One region of the Streptomyces polygonati genome, then DNA from elsewhere that is predicted to be linked to it. Evidence: riboswitches for the same ligand, from Rfam matches in the RefSeq annotation. Region 1 holds a riboswitch; each other region holds the start of a gene.

The links. Region 1 has a riboswitch for S-adenosylmethionine ahead of thrC (threonine synthase). Riboswitches for the same ligand answer to the same signal wherever they lie in the genome.
Region 2: another riboswitch for S-adenosylmethionine. It lies ahead of ACFO3J_RS02280 (aminotransferase class V-fold PLP-dependent enzyme); the one in region 1 lies ahead of thrC (threonine synthase).
Region 3: another riboswitch for S-adenosylmethionine. It lies ahead of ACFO3J_RS05535 (putative leader peptide); the one in region 1 lies ahead of thrC (threonine synthase).

What each region holds. Positions count from the first base shown of each region.
Region 1 is NZ_JBHSBB010000013.1:205,825-210,852, forward strand. Features, by position in the region: gene ACFO3J_RS19120 (alpha,alpha-trehalose-phosphate synthase (UDP-forming)) at 1-107, opposite strand, end outside; gene ACFO3J_RS19125 (glucosyl-3-phosphoglycerate synthase) at 516-1,484, opposite strand; SAM riboswitch class I at 1,694-1,823, shown strand; gene thrC (threonine synthase) at 1,841-3,136, shown strand; gene ACFO3J_RS19135 (MoaD/ThiS family protein) at 3,133-3,408, shown strand; gene ACFO3J_RS19140 (cold-shock protein) at 3,895-4,098, shown strand; gene groL (chaperonin GroEL) at 4,765-5,028, shown strand, end outside.
Region 2 is NZ_JBHSBB010000003.1:64,050-69,077, reverse strand. Features, by position in the region: gene ACFO3J_RS02295 (NYN domain-containing protein) at 1-887, opposite strand, end outside; gene ACFO3J_RS02290 (rhomboid family intramembrane serine protease) at 1,141-1,920, shown strand; gene ACFO3J_RS02285 (Lrp/AsnC family transcriptional regulator) at 1,917-2,198, shown strand; gene ACFO3J_RS02280 (aminotransferase class V-fold PLP-dependent enzyme) at 2,288-3,667, opposite strand; SAM riboswitch class IV at 3,681-3,798, opposite strand; gene trpD (anthranilate phosphoribosyltransferase) at 3,904-4,968, opposite strand.
Region 3 is NZ_JBHSBB010000006.1:23,266-28,293, forward strand. Features, by position in the region: gene ACFO3J_RS05525 (ABC transporter permease) at 1-1,002, opposite strand, end outside; gene ACFO3J_RS05530 (ABC transporter substrate-binding protein) at 999-2,639, opposite strand; gene ACFO3J_RS05535 (putative leader peptide) at 2,841-2,969, opposite strand; SAM riboswitch class IV at 3,003-3,110, opposite strand; tRNA gene ACFO3J_RS05540 (tRNA-Leu) at 3,226-3,310, opposite strand; gene ACFO3J_RS05545 (chorismate mutase) at 3,443-3,790, opposite strand; gene fdhD (formate dehydrogenase accessory sulfurtransferase FdhD) at 3,905-4,759, shown strand; gene ACFO3J_RS05555 (DinB family protein) at 4,824-5,028, opposite strand, start outside.

The DNA of each region.
Region 1 (5,028 bases):
CCGCCACCGCGCCGGCTGCTCAGCGTGCCGTCCTCACGGAGGGTGTACGAGACCGGGCCGCGGTTGGAGGCGACCAGAATCCGGGCAGCGTGCTGCGTTCCGACCATGCGGCGAGCCTAGCCAGGCACGCCGTGCCTCAAACCAACCCCCCTGGCATGTCCGCGCCTTTCTTCCCCCGGGGCTGCGCTTCCGTCCTGCCTGGTCGCCCCCTACCCGGCCCCCGGGCCAGCCCCTGGCACCGGGGGCCGGCCCGGAGCCCCGGCCGCGGGTCCGCGGTGGCCTCGTCGCCCTCGGGGGCAGGGGGGAGGGACAACGCGCCCCGTCAGGGGCGCGGGGAACTGCGCGAGCGGCCACGACGTGCCGGCACGGGCACAACGACGGTCAGTGCCCCGGCGCGGGGGCGCGGGCTGCTCCCGGGCGGGGGAACGGCCCCGTCAGGGGCGCGGGGAACTGCGCGAGCGGCCACGAGGGGCCCGCACCCGTAGAACGGCCGGAAGGGCCGGCGCCGGGCCCGGTCAAGCCGCACGCCGTGCCACGTACTCGCCGATCTCCAGCATCGGCGGCCGCTCCTGCGTATCCACCGAATGGGTGCGCGGCACGAACCCCTCCTCGCTCACCCGGTCGAACTGCGTCAGCCGGGGGCGGACCAGGTGGCCGCGGGAGAGGCGGTGCTGGGCGGTGTGGTAGATCGTCGCGGCCATCCGGCCCAGCGCCTGGCCGTCCTGGTGGCGGTGGTGCCGCTCTCCCACGTCGACCTGGGCCATCGCGTCCAGGCCGACCAGATCCAGCGCGTCCACCAGCATGCCCAGCTCCACGCCGTAGCCGACCGGGAAGGGCAGCTGCTCCAGCAGCGAGCGGCGGGCCGCGTACTCCCCGCCCAGCGGCTGGACGAAGCCGGCCAGCCGCGGCCAGTGCAGATTCAGCAGCGGGCGCGCGACCAGCTCGGTGACCCGGCCGCCCCCGGCCGCCACCACCTCGCCGCCGGTCTCCAGCGGCCGGTCGTACATCGCCTTGACCAGGCCGATCGCGGGATCGGTGAGCAGCGGCCCGACGATGCCCGACACGAACCGGGTGTCGAACTCCCGCAGGTCCGCGTCGATGAAGCAGACGATCTCACCGCTGGTGACCAGCAGTGACCGCCACAGCACCTCACCCTTGCCGGCCACGGCCGGCAGCCGCGGCAGGATCGCGTCCCGCCGCACCACCCGCGCGCCGGCCTGCGCGGCCACCTGGGCCGTACGGTCGTCGGAGGCGGAGTCGACCACCACCAGCTCGTCCACCAGCGGGACCTCCGGCGTCATCAGGTCGCGCCGGATCGCGGCGACGATCGCGCCGACCGTCGCCTCCTCGTTCAGCGCGGGCAGCACCACGCTGATCGTGCCCCACTGACCCGCCGCGCGTTTGGCGGCCAGCAGCAGATCAAGAGGCCGGTCGTCCGCCGACCACGACCGGTGCGCCAGCCAGCGCTCCACTTCATCGAGCACGTGCGCTTCTCCCTGCCGGAGTGAAACCCGGTTGTGATGCCCGGTTGCGGTGCCCGGTGCGACTCCGTCCGACCCATCTCGCGGTACGGACGCGACGCTCGGACACGACACTTCTCAGTTACAGTCTTGAGCAACACGTACGGTCCTCGCATCCCGGGGCCGCCGTACAAGAACGACAAATGCCCGGATCACCGCGTCCGGTGCCATACCGCTCATCCAGAGGGGCAGAGGGAACGGCCCGTTGAAGCCCCGGCAACCCTCCCGCCGACCGCGAGGTCACACGGTGGGGAAGGTGCCAATTCCGTCTCGTGGCGACGTACGCCACGGGGAAGATGAGGAGAAAGGGCCTCGCCGACATGGCTGTGCAAACCGTCGCCAGCACCTACGACACCCCCTCCACCCCGCGCCCCTTCGGGCCGGCCGCGGCGCTGTCCTGCCGGGAATGCGGCACCCGCTTCCCGCTCAGCCCGATCTTCGCCTGCCAGGAATGTTTCGGCCCGCTCGAAGTGGCCTACGACCTGCCGCTGGGCGACCCCGAGGGCCTGCGCCGCCGGATCGAGGCCGGCCCTACCAGCATCTGGCGGTACGCGCCACTGCTCCCGGTGCCCGCCGACCTCGCCGACCGGCCCAATCTCAACCCGGGCTGGACCAAACTCGTCAAGGCCGACAATCTCGCCCGCGAACTGGGCATCACCGGCGGCCTGTACGTCAAGGACGACTCCGGCAACCCGACGCACTCCTTCAAGGACCGGGTCGTCGCGATCGCCCTGGAGGCCGCCCGCACCTTCGGCCTGACCACGCTGTCCTGCTCCTCCACCGGCAATCTGGCCGGCGCGGTGGGCGCCGCGGCGGCCCGCGCGGGGCTGCGCTCGTGCGTGTTCATCCCGCACGACCTGGAGGCCGGCAAGGTCGTCATGGCCGCGGTCTACGGCGGCCAACTGGTCGGCATCGAGGGCTCGTACGACGATGTGAACCGCTTCTGCTCGGAGCTGATCGGCGACCCGATCGGCGAGGGCTGGGGCTTCGTCAACGTCAACCTCCGCCCGTACTACGGCGAGGGCTCCAAGACCCTGGCCTACGAGATCGCCGAGCAGCTCGGCTGGCGGCTGCCGGACAACCTGGTCATCCCGATCGCCTCCGGCTCCCAGCTCACCAAGATCGACAAGGGCCTGCAGGAGCTGATCAAGCTCGGCCTGGTCGAGGACAAGCCCTACAAGATCTACGGCGCCCAGGCCGAGGGCTGCTCACCGGTGTCGGCGGCCTTCAAGGCCGGCCGGGACGTGGTCCGGCCGGTGAAGCCGGACACCATCGCCAAGTCGCTGGCGATCGGCAACCCGGCCGACGGGCCGTACGTCCTGGACATCACCCGGCGCACCGGCGGCGCGATCGAGGATGTCGACGACGCGCAGATCGTGGACGCGATCAAGCTGCTGGCCCGGACCGAGGGCATCTTCGGCGAGACGGCCGGCGGGGTGACCGTGGGCGTGCTGAGGAAGCTGATCGAGACCGGGCAGCTGGACCCGGCCGCCGAGACCGTCGTGCTGAACACCGGCGACGGACTGAAGACCCTGGACGCGGTGGCTCCGACCACCGGACCCACCGCCGTCATCCGCCCCACCGTTGCCGCGTTCCGAGAGGCTGGCCTCGCATGACCGCATCCGTTCGAATCCCGACCATTCTCCGTACCTACACCGGCGGCCAGGCGGAAGTGCCGGCCGAGGGCGCGACGCTGGCCGAGGTCATCACCTCGCTGGAGAGCAATCACTCCGGTATTTCGGCGCGTGTTCTCGACGACAGCGGAAAGCTCCGCCGTTTCGTGAACGTTTATGTCAACGACGACGATGTGCGTTTTTCCGAAGGGCTGGACACCGCGGTGCCGGACGGCGCCAGTGTCTCGATCATTCCCGCGGTCGCGGGCGGCTGAAACGGAACCGCCGCGTTTCTGTATGAAGCTCTGACGCGGATCTTTGGCGGACGTTGTCCGATCTTGCGCCCCGCTCACCCGCTGTGGTGGGCGGGGCGTCGCCGTGCCGGGGTGGCGCGGGGAGATAGTTGAAATGTTGTACAGTTGCCGGGGGCAAGTGAGTTGGGGCCGGCGCGGCCAGGTGCGGCGATTTATCGCCAAATTCACATGCGAATTTTCTGATTGGTCGGGTTTGTCCGGCCCGAGATGCCCCGTCTTATCGTTTTTTCCTGGGTTATTTCCGATGAGTCAGCCCCAGAATTCTCGTCCGATTGACCTGTTGCACTGGGCATCCGTGCAGATACATTCAGCCGCGGTCGACGCGTTCCGGCGCACACCTCCCAGGGCTCCCACCCGTCCACGGTAAGGGTCGCTCCGGAGGGTGAGGTCTGACCCGGGCCCGCGGAGTGCGGGGCTGCGATAGGGCCAGTAATAGGGGAGTTAGGAATGGCTCAGGGCACCGTCAAGTGGTTCAACGCGGAGAAGGGCTACGGCTTCATCGCGGTCGACGGTGGTGCGGATGTTTTCGTCCACTACAGCGCGATCCAGATGGACGGTTACCGCACCCTCGAAGAAGGCCAGCGAGTCGAGTTCGAGATCTCGCAGGGTCAGAAGGGGCCGCAGGCGGACATGGTCCGGCTGGCAGGCTGACATCCCGGCGCGTTCGACCATCGACGCGGCGTTCTCACGTTTTCTCACGCACGAAGGGCTCGCACCCGGCTAAGGGGGGTGCGGGCTCTTCGTGCGTCCCGCCCTCCGGGCCCGGCTCCCGGGCCGCTCCGCCCAGCCCCTCCCGGCGTCCCGCGACCACCGGCCGGTACTTGGCTGGCCGCGCAGTTCCCCGCGCCCCTACGGGGCCCAGGCCCAGGCCGACCGGAGCCTGGACTTACGGCTGCCGAGGGTTCGGCACCCGCCGGGCGCCGAAGGGGCGCGGGGAACTGCGCGGCCAGCGGACCACCGGCCGGTGGTCGCGGGACGGCCACGGGGGGCTGGGCGGGGCGGCCCGGTGCCGGTGCCGCTGTCCGGGCCCGCGGGGCCGGGCCGGGCCGGGCGGCTCCCGGAGCGGATCCTGGGCGCCGCGCGGGGTTCAACGCGCGGCGCCGCCCTCGGCGCTTGCACTCGCAGGGGTAGAGTGCTAATCATTGGCATTGGCACTCTCCTTGTGAGAGTGACAACTTGGACCGGGTCGGTGAGGCCCGCCCGGGCGTCGGGAAGGAACCGGCGGCCGGCTGGCCGTCCGTCGCGGGCGCCACACGGTCCGATCCACCGCCCCCCGCCTCGGTGGGGGAACCCCCAGTCCGCGGAGGACACTTCACCATGGCTAAGATCATCGCGTTCGACGAGGAGGCGCGGCGCGGACTCGAGCGCGGGATGAACCAGCTCGCCGACGCCGTCAAGGTCACCCTCGGCCCGAAGGGCCGCAACGTCGTCCTCGAGAAGAAGTGGGGCGCCCCCACGATCACCAACGATGGTGTTTCCATCGCCAAGGAGATCGAGCTCGAGGACCCGTACGAGAAGATCGGCGCCGAGCTGGTCAAGGAAGTCGCGAAGAAGACCGACGACGTCGCCGGAGACGGCACG
Region 2 (5,028 bases), on a different contig from region 1:
GGCCGGACGCCGATGGTGTCCCGCGGCGGCAGGGCGAGTTCGCGCCGCAGACCGGCCGCGGCGTCCAGCACGGTGTCCAGCAGCAGCCGCAGCCGTACGTCCTCCACGCTGCGGCCCTCGCGGACCGCGCGGCGCCCCGCCTCGACCACCGCCTCGGCCTCGGTGATCCGGGCGCGCAGGCGTCTGGCCTCGCCGTCGGCGGCGGCCCGCTCCCGGTCGGCGGCGGCGCGCGAGTCGTCCAGCTCGGCCTGGAGCCGGCGCTGGGCGGCCTCGGCGCGCTTGACGTCGCTGTGCGCGGCGCGCAGCTTGCGGTGCAGCGCGTCGCTCTCCTTGCGGACCGTGTCGAGTTCCGCGCGGGCCCTGGCCGCTTCGGTACGGGCCTGGTCCTGGAGCGCCTCGACCTCCTCGCGCAGCCGGGCCAGCTCACGCAGCGTCTCCTCGTCGGCGCGCTCGGCGTCGGCCCGCTGGGCCTCCTCGCCGGCGGTGGCGACCAGCTTGGCCCACCCGGGGGGCCGCAGCAGATAGGCGGCGGCGGCCACGTCCAGCGGGTCGGCGGCGGGCGGCGGGGTGGAGCCGTCCAGCGCCTCGGTCAGCTCGGGCTGGGACTCGCGCAGCTTGCCGGCCACCTTGCGCCGGAAACCGGCGTCCGACTCCAGCGCGGCGGCCAGCGCGGTGGCCGCGTACCGCACCCGCCGCGAGGGGGTGAAACGGGCATAAGGCCGCAGCGACACCGGCAGATCCGCGAAGGTGAAGCCGCCGAAGGCGTCCGCGGCGATGGCGACGACCCGGTGCCGTACGCCTTCGGGCAGCGGTCGGTCCAGCGCGGGCTCGCCCGCGCCACCGTCGCTCGCCTCGGCGTCGGGAACGCCACCGCTACCGTCCACCAGTCACTCCCGTCCGGTTCCTCGGCGTCCTCCCGGCCCCCTTCGATCCCTCCGGCCGCCGTCTGCTGTTTCCATTGTCCCCGTTGCGGGGGTCAATCCGCTCAGTACCTCGTGAATGGCTCGGCGGGCGGTTCGCCGTGGGTCCTTCCGGTACGGACCACGGGTGTGTGTCCCGGTCACCCTACGGCCTCGGCGGTCCGCCGCGCTGCGGCGAGGCGACCTCGGCCCGATACGACCGTTCCGTCATCATCGGTCCATGGTCATCCCGGTGTACGACAAGAACCCGGTCCGCCGCACACCGGTGGTGACGTACACGCTGATCGGCCTGTGCACCGCGGTGTTCCTGCTCGGCCCGCTGTCCGGGTTCACCTCGCTGTACGGCGGCGCCGGGCGGCTGCCGTGCGCGCAGGCGGTGTATTTCGACCACTGGGGGGTCATCCCCACCGAGCTGTTCCACGGCAAGCTGCCGCCCGGCCGGCTGGTACTGCCCGCCGGCTGCCCCGCCGCGCACGGCTACCGGAAATCGCCGCCGCTCTCGGTCCTCACGGCGCTGTTCCTGCACGGCGGCTGGGTGCACCTGATCGGCAACATGCTGTTCCTGTGGGTCTTCGGCGACAACGTGGAGAACCGCATGGGCCGGATCCGCTTCGCCCTCTTCTACGTGGCCGCCGGCTACCTCGCCACCTACGGCTTCGCCCTCGGCCACTCCGGCAGCACGCAGAGCCTGGTCGGGGCCTCGGGGGCGATCTCGGGGGCGCTGGGCGCGTACCTCTACCTCTATCCCCGCTCGCGGGTGACGAGCCTGTTCCCCTTCCTCTTCTTCATCCCGCTGCGCTTCCCGGCCTGGATGGTGCTCGGCTTCTGGTTCGTCCTGCAGTGGCTGGCGGCCCAGACCGCCCGGGGCGGCCCGGGCGTCGCCTATCTGGCCCATGTGGTGGGCTTCGCCTTCGGGTTCCTGTGCGCGTGGGTGTGCTATCGGCCACGGCGTAAGGTGAGCCTCGTCATCAGGCCGACCCAAGGAGACATCCCGTCGTGATCACCGCGATCGTGCTCATCAAGACGTCTGTCGACCGGATCCCGGAGATCGCGGAGTCCATCGCCGCGCTCGACAACGTCAGCGAGGTCTACTCGGTGACCGGCAACTACGATCTCGTCGCGCTGGTCCGGGTGGGCCGGCACGACGATCTGGCGGACATCATCCCGGGGCGCATCAGCAAGATCCCGGGGGTGCAGGTCACCGATACGCACGTCGCTTTCCGGACGTATTCGCAGCACGACCTGGAGGCGGCGTTCGCCATCGGGCTGGACGCGTAACGCCGGACGGGCCGAAGCCCGGTCGACCTCGACTTGTCGAGCCCGTCCGGCGATTGAGGACGGGACGTCAGCGCGCCCCCGGACACCTGTCAGTCGCGGGCCGGGACGCAGCGGCCGTTCTCAGTGCGGTAGTTCCAGCGGGCGCCGTCCTGGACGAGCGTGGTGACGGCCGCGAGGAAGCGGGCGATGTGCTCGTCGGGGGTGCCGGCGCCGAAGCTGACCCGGATCGCGTTGAGGGACCGCTCGCCCGGGGCCGCGTCGGGGGCGCCGCATTCGCCGGGCTCGTCGGGCTCGCTGTCCAGCAGCGTACGGACCAGCGGGTGGGCGCAGAAGAGGCCGTCGCGGACGCCGATGCCGTACTCGGCGGAGAGCGCCGCCGCGAAGTGGGAGCTGTTCCAGCCCTGGACGACGAAGGACAGGACGCCGACCCGGGCCGAGTCGGCGCCGAAGAGGGACAGCACCCGGACCTCGGGCAGCGCCGCCAGCCCCTCGCGCAGCTCGGCCAGCAACTGCCGCTCGCGGGCGACGAGTCGGTCGAAGCCGGCCTCGGACAGGGCGCGGCAGGCCGAGGCGATGGCGTAGGCGCCGATGACGTTGGGCGATCCCGCCTCGTGCCGGGCGGCGACCGCTTCGTGCCACACCACGTCGAGGCCGCCGTCGGCCGTGCGGGTCACCTTGCGGGTGGCGCCGCCGCCGGCCAGATACGGTTCGGCCTCGCGCAGCCAGTCCGGGCGGCCGGCCAGCACTCCGGCGCCGAAGGGCGCGTAGAGCTTGTGGCCGGAGAAGGCCACCCAGTCGACGTCGAGCGCGGCGATGTCCACCGCGTGGTGCGGGACGAGTTGGGCCGCGTCCAGCACGATCCGGGCGCCGTGCCGGTGGGCGGCGGCGGCCAGCTTGCGCACCGGCCAGATCTCCCCGGTGACATTGGACGCCCCGGTGACGCACACCAGCTTCGGGCCCTTGGGCGCGCCGTGCAGGGCCACGTCGAGCTGGGCGACGGCCTGCTCGGGGGTGCGGGGGGCGGGCAGCCAGGTGACCCGGGCGTCCTCACCGCGGGCCCAGGGCAGCAGGGAGGCGTGGTGCTCGGTCTCGAAGACGAAGATCTGGGTGCCGGCCGGCAGCGCGGCGGCCAGCAGATTGAGCGAATCGGTGGTGGAGCGGGTGAAGATGACTTCGTCGTCGGGTCGACAGCCGAGGAATTCGGCGACGGTCGCCCGGCTCTGCTCGAACAGGTCGGTGGACAGCTGCGACAGATAGCCGGCGCCGCGGTGCACGCTGCCGTAGTACGGGGCGTAGGCGGCCACGTCGTCCCACACCCGCTGGAGGGCGGGCGCGCTGGCGGCGTAGTCCAGGGCCGCGTATGTCACCTCGCCGCCGGTGACCAGCGGGACGCTCACGTCCCGTCCCAGTACCGGCAGCGGCGTACGGACCTCGCGGTCGGCGGCGGTGGCAGGGCTGAACACGGTCATGACAGAGCTCCCCAAGTCCGGCTTGCTGCGAGCCTTGCTTGCTCACAGCCTGGTCCTCACCCGGGGCACCCCACCTCGGACGGAGGGTTGCCGGACAGCGAGCCGGGGCCTTAACGCTGTCACTCGTGACCTGAAAGGGATTCTGCCATATGCCGCTGAACGCGCAAGGCGCCGTCCAGCAATCGGACGGCGCCTGCCTTTCGGCCTGGTGACGGGGAGCGCGGGGGTGGCGGCGGTCAGGCGTGGCTGGCCCTGGCCCAGCGGTCCAGGACGGCGGCGGCGGCGCCCGAGTCGATGGACCGCGCGGCCTCCAGCAGACCGGCGGAGATCCGCTCTTCGAGCGTCCCCTCGCCGGGGGACAGCGCCACCAGCGCGGCGGCCGAGTTGAGCAGCACCGCGTCCCGTACCGGACCCTGCTCACCGGCCAGCAGCCGCCGGGCCACATCGGCGTTGTGGGCGGCGTCACCGCCGCGCAGCGCCGCCACCGGCACCAGGTCGAGGCCCACATCGCGCGGGTCGAAGGACGTCGGCTCGACCTTGCCGTCGCGCACCACCCATACGTGGGAGGTGGCGGTGGTGGTCAGCTCGTCCAGGCCGTCGTCGCCGCGGAACACCAGCGCGGAGGAGCCGCGTTCGGCGAGCACGCCGGCCATGATCGGTGCCATCCGCAGGTCGGCCACTCCGGTGGCCTGGGCGCGGACCCGGGCCGGGTTGGTCAGCGGGCCGAGGAAGTTGAAGGTGGTGGCCACTCCCAACTCGGCGCGGGCGGTGGCCACATGGCGCAGCGCCGGGTGGAACTTCACCGCGAAGCAGAAGGTGATGCCGGCCTCGGCGGCCACTTCCACGACGCGCTGCGGGGTCAGTTCCAGATTGACGCCGAGCTTCTCCAGTACGTCGGAGGCGCCGCTGGCCGAGGAGGCGGCCCGGTTGCCGTGCTTGACGACCTTGGCACCGGTTCCGGCCACCACTATCGCGGCCATGGTGGAGATGTTGACGGTCCTGGCGAGGTCGCCGCCGGTGCCGACGATGTCGACGGTGCGGCCGGGCACCTCGATGAGGTTGGCGTGCTCGTACATCGTCCGGACCATGCCGGCGACCTCTTCGACGGTCTCGCCCTTGGCCCGCAGCGCGATCGCGAACCCGGCGATCTGCACGTCGGAGGCTTCGCCGCGCATGATCCGGTCCATCGCCCAGGCGGTGTCGTCCCCGCTCAGGTCGCGGCCGGCCAGCAGCGAGGTCAGTACGTCGGGCCAGGACCGCGGACTCATGCTGGTGCCTCCGGCGGGGTTCACGTCGCTCATGGTCACGCTCCTGGAAAGGGGTCGCCCTCTGGCAGGATCCAGCCTATCGGCGTCCCGCCT
Region 3 (5,028 bases), on a different contig from region 1:
CAGGGCCACGATCCCCTGCACCGCGGCGTAGTCACGCACCGTCAGATAGTGCGCCAGTTCATAGCCGAGGCCCTTCCACTCGAAGGTGGTCTCGGTCAGCACGGCGCCGCCCAGCAGCCCGGCGACCTGGAGTCCCAGCACCGTGACCACCGGGATCAGCGCCGGGCGGGTCGCGTGCCGGGTCACCAGCCGGAAGCGGCCCACGCCGCGGGAGCGGGCGGCCTCGATGTAGTCGGCGGACAGGGTGCCGATCAGATTCGTCCGGACCAGCCGCAGCAGTACCCCGGCGACGAGCAGCCCGAGGGTGATGCCGGGCAGCACCGCGTGCCGCAGTACGTCGGCCACCGCGGACCCGTCGCCGCTGCGGATCGCGTCGATCAGATACACGCCCGTGCTGCTGGTCTGATTCCCCAGTTCGAGCTGGACGCCGATACTGGACCGCCCGGAGACCGGCAGCCAGCCGAGCCGGACCGCGAAGACGAGTTTCAGCAGCAGCCCCAGGAAGAAGACCGGGGTCGCGTAGTTCAGGATCGCGAACAGCCGCAGCGCCGCGTCGGGAGCCCGGTCCCGGTAGGCCGCGGCGACCATGCCGAGCGGCACACCGACCGCCAGCGCGACGATCATGGCGTAGCCGGCCAGTTCGACGGTCGCCGCGCCATAGGTGCGCAGCACCTGCGACACCGCCTGGTTGTCGGTGGCGGTCCGGCCGAAGTCCCCGCCCGCCAGCGCGCGCAGATACTCCAGGTACTGGGTGAGCAACGGCCGGTCGTAGCCCGCCTGGTGGAGTTTGGCGTGCAGCTGCGAGGGAGTGAGCCGGTCGCCGAAGGCGGTGGTGATCGGGTCTCCGGTGGCGTGCATCAGGAAGAAGACCACGCTGACCAGGACCAGCACCGTGGGGATCATGAGAAGGAAGCGGATCACCAGATAGCGCAGGAGTCCGTTCCCGGTGGCGCCGCCGGACCGGCCGACGGCGCCGGGAGCCTCCTGGATGAGGGCGCTCATTTCTTCGCGAGCTCCGCCCAGCGGAACTGGTAGGCGCTGTCCAGCTCGGCCGGCACGCCGCTGACCGAACTGCGGGTGACGATCGCGGTGGAGCCCTGCAGCAGCGGCAGCAGCGGCACGGTGGCCGCGACCTTGTTCTGCACCTGCTCGATCACCGCGGTGCGGTCGGCCGGATCGGTGTCGGTCTCCTCCTTCTTGATCAGCGCGAGTACGGCGGGATCGGCGTATCCGTTGTTCACCCAGCTGTTGGCCGCGTAGAAGGAGGCGAGATAGTCGTCGGCGTCCAGATAGTCGGCGTACCAGCCGAGTTGGTAGAGCGGATACAGATCGGCGACGCGGTCGGTGCCGTACTGCGCCCACTCGGTGGACTGCAGCTTGACCTTGAACAGCCCGGTGGCTTCGAGCTGGGTCTTGATCAGGGCGTACTCGTCGGCCGAGGACGAGCCGTAGTGGTCGGTGTTGTACTGCAGGCTGAGGGTGACCGGTGTGCTGACCCCGGCCGCCGACAGGACCTTGGCCGCCGCGGCCTTGTCCGGACCGCCGTGCTGGTCGCCGTAGAGCGCCTTGAGCGAAGGGGTGGCGCCGGTGATGCCGTCCGGGACGGAGGTGTACAGCGGCTGGAAGGTGTTCTTGTAGACCTGCGAGGCGAGTTGCGCCCGGTCGACGGAGTCGGCGACCGCCTGCCGGACCGCGAGCGCCTTGGCGGGGTCGGCCTGCTTGGTGGCCGAACCGTAGGGCTGGGTCTTGAAGTTGAAGACGATGAACCGGATGCCGTTGCCGGAACCGGTGTGTACGACGATCCCGCTCTTGGTGGAGAGGTCCTGCAGGTCGGTGACGGTCAGCGTGCGGTAGACCGCGTCGATGGCGCCCTGCTGCACATCGAGCTTCAAGTTGCTGGCGTCGGTGTAGTACTTCAGCTGGACGTGCGCGGTCTTCGGGGTGCCGAGCAGTCCCCGGTAGGCGCTGTTGGCGGTGAAGGAGACCAGCGAGTTCTTGTCGTAGCTGTCGACCGCGTAGGGGCCGTTCCACGGCTTGGCGGCCACCACGGCGGTGTCGTCCAGGATCTTGTCCGCGGGGAAGACCTGTTCGTCGGCGATGTAGCCGGCGTTGGTGGACAGGACTTGCGGAAATAAGGTGTCGTTGGCCGACTTGAGGGTGAAGACGACCGTGGTGGGGTCCGGGGCCGCGGTCGAGGCGAGGTTGTAGAGCAGCGAGGCCGGGCCGTTCTTGTCGGCGATCCTGAGCTGCCGGTCGAAGCTGAACTTCACGTCGGACGACGTCAGATCATGCCCGTTGGCGAATTTCAGGCCCGCCTTCAGGGTGACGGTGTACTCCTTGGGCCCGGTCAGCTCGATCGCCGAGGCGAGGTCCGGCGCCACCTCCGACGAGCCGTTCTTGGCGCTGAGCAGCGTGGCGTACACCTCGCTCTCGATCGTTCCCGATCCGGCGTCCCAGGACCCGGCCGGGTCCAGGCTGGTCACCTGGTCGGTGGTGCCGATGGTGAGGGACGCGGCCGAAGTCCCGGCGGGAGTGCCGTCGTTCTTCGCGCTGGTGCAGGCGGTCAGGGCCACCAGCGCCGCCGTGCCGAGGGACAGGGCGGCGAGGCCGTGCCGGACAGGTCTGAGCTGACGGGGCATCAGGTTCTCGTTTCCGGGTAAGGGAGGGACGCGAGCGCGCCGGGCAGGGTGCGGGGCGTCGCGACGGAGGATCACTCGGCGGGTCGGCGGCACTGCCGACCGGTCGTCACCTGGGACAGAGCGAACCGCGCACCGTCGACCGGGCGACGTGGCGGTGAGATGGGGGTGAGGGTGGGGGTGGAACGGAGTGCGGGTCCGGTCTCAGCGGACCGGGCACGGCCTCGGACACAGGGCGCTGCTCACCCGGAGCAGATCGACGTGCCGGCGCACGACATGCAGCTCGAAGGACCCGTACGGGTGGAACGTGCTGTCGGAGCATCTCTTGCGCACGTGATCACCCCCGTGTTCATCCGGCCCCGCGGGGCCTCGCGCTTACAGGACGTCGTCCTGTCGGGTCGTCACCTGGAGCACCCCACCGCGATGGAGGGTTGCCGGTCAGCAAACCAGGGTTTCACGCTGACGCTCATAACCGGGGATCACGCTAACCGCTCGACGGCATTTAGACAATGGTGCCGAGCTGGCCGGGAAGTGTCCTCGGCCCTGCCGGCGGGGGGAAAACGAAACACCCCCGCACGGGGAAAAACTGTGTCCGAGGGGGGACTTGAACCCCCACGCCCGGTAAAGGGCACTAGCACCTCAAGCTAGCGCGTCTGCCATTCCGCCACCCGGACCAGGTAGCCCGCCGCGACCCTGAAGTCGCGGTGGCAGGGACACGATACCAAGGATTGACGGCGGTCCTCACCTGGGATTCCGGCGCCCGGGCAAGGGGATCGGGCGCGGGGTGCGGGAAGGGACGGCCCGGGTCAGGAGGGGTCGGCGGGGCGCGGGCGGGCGGCGATGGCGCGGTGGTGGCGCACGACCTCGTCGATGATGAAGTTGAGGAACTTCTCGGCGAAGGCGGGATCGAGGCGCGCGTCCATGGCCAGCCGGCGCAGACGGGCGATCTGGTCCGCCTCACGGGCCGGGTCGGCGGGCGGCAGGTGGTGGGCCGCCTTGAGCTCGCCGACCTCCTGGGTGCACTTGAAGCGCTCGGCGAGAAGGTGGACGAGAGCGGCGTCAAGGTTGTCGATGCTGCCGCGCAGGGCCCGCAGCTTCTCCAGTGCCTGCTCGTCGCCCATCAAGGTGCCCTCGGCGCTCGGCTGGTCGTTCATCTCGCTCTGCCATTCTGGTGAGTCGGTGGGTACCGCTGCGCGGCCCACCTCACCCTATGACACGCTGCTGTGACGGCAGCGACCGCACAGTGAGACGACCGGGGCTGGTGAGACATGGGACGAGTCACCGAACGGCGGCGTGTACTGCGGATCAGGGACGGTGCCGCCGGGCACCGGGCGGACACGCTGGTGGCCGAGGAGCCGCTGGAAATCCGCCTGAACGGGCGTCCGTTGGCCATCACTATGCGTACTCCGGGTGATGACTTCGCACTGGCGGTCGGTTTCCTGGTGAGCGAGGGGGTGCTGGCGGCGGCCGACGAGGTGACATCGGTGGTGTACTGCGCCGGCGCGACCTCCGACGGGACGAACACGTACAACGTGGTGGATGTCACGCTGGCGCCCGGAGTGCCGATGCCGGACATCACACTGGAGCGCAACGTCTACACCACCTCCTCCTGCGGGCTGTGCGGCAAGGCCAGCCTGGACGCGGTGCGCACCGCCACCCGGCTGCCGATCGCCGAACCCACCGGCCGCTGGCTCACCCCGGCGCTGCTGGCGACGCTGCCCGACCGGCTGCGGTCGGCGCAGGCCGTCTTCGACCGGACCGGCGGCCTGCACGCCGCCGCGCTCTTCACTGCCGGGGGCGAACTGCTCGACGTCAAGGAGGACGTGGGGCGGCACAACGCGGTGGACAAGCTGGTGGGGCGGGCGCTGCGGGACGGTCTGCTGCCGCTGGCCGACCGCATTCTGATGGTGTCCGGGCGGGCCTCCTTCGAGCTGGCGCAGAAAGCGGTGATGGCCGGCATCCCCGTGCTGGCCGCCGTGTCGGCGCCGTCCTCACTCGCGGTGGACCTGGCCGCCGAGTCCGGTCTCACCCTGGTCGGCTTCCTGCGGGGCAGCTCGATGAACGTCTACGCGGGCGAGAGCCGGATCGCGCTGCCGGCCGCGCAGACCGAACCGGCGGGCTGAGCGGGCTGAGCGGGCCGGCGGCCGACCGGGCGGGCGGGCCGCGAGTGGACGGCGGGTGCGGCGGTCAGCGGCCCGCCGCCCCGTCGTGCAGCTCGCGGAGGATGTCGGCGTGGCCGGCGTGCCGCCCCGTCTCCTCGATCATGTGCACCAGGATCCAGCGCATCGACGGCGGGGCGGTCTCGCGCAGCGAGCGCGCGCCGGGCCGCCCGAGGTCGTCGCAGCCGGCGATCACCGTGTCGGCCCGGCGGATCGCGTCCCGGTAGGCGGCG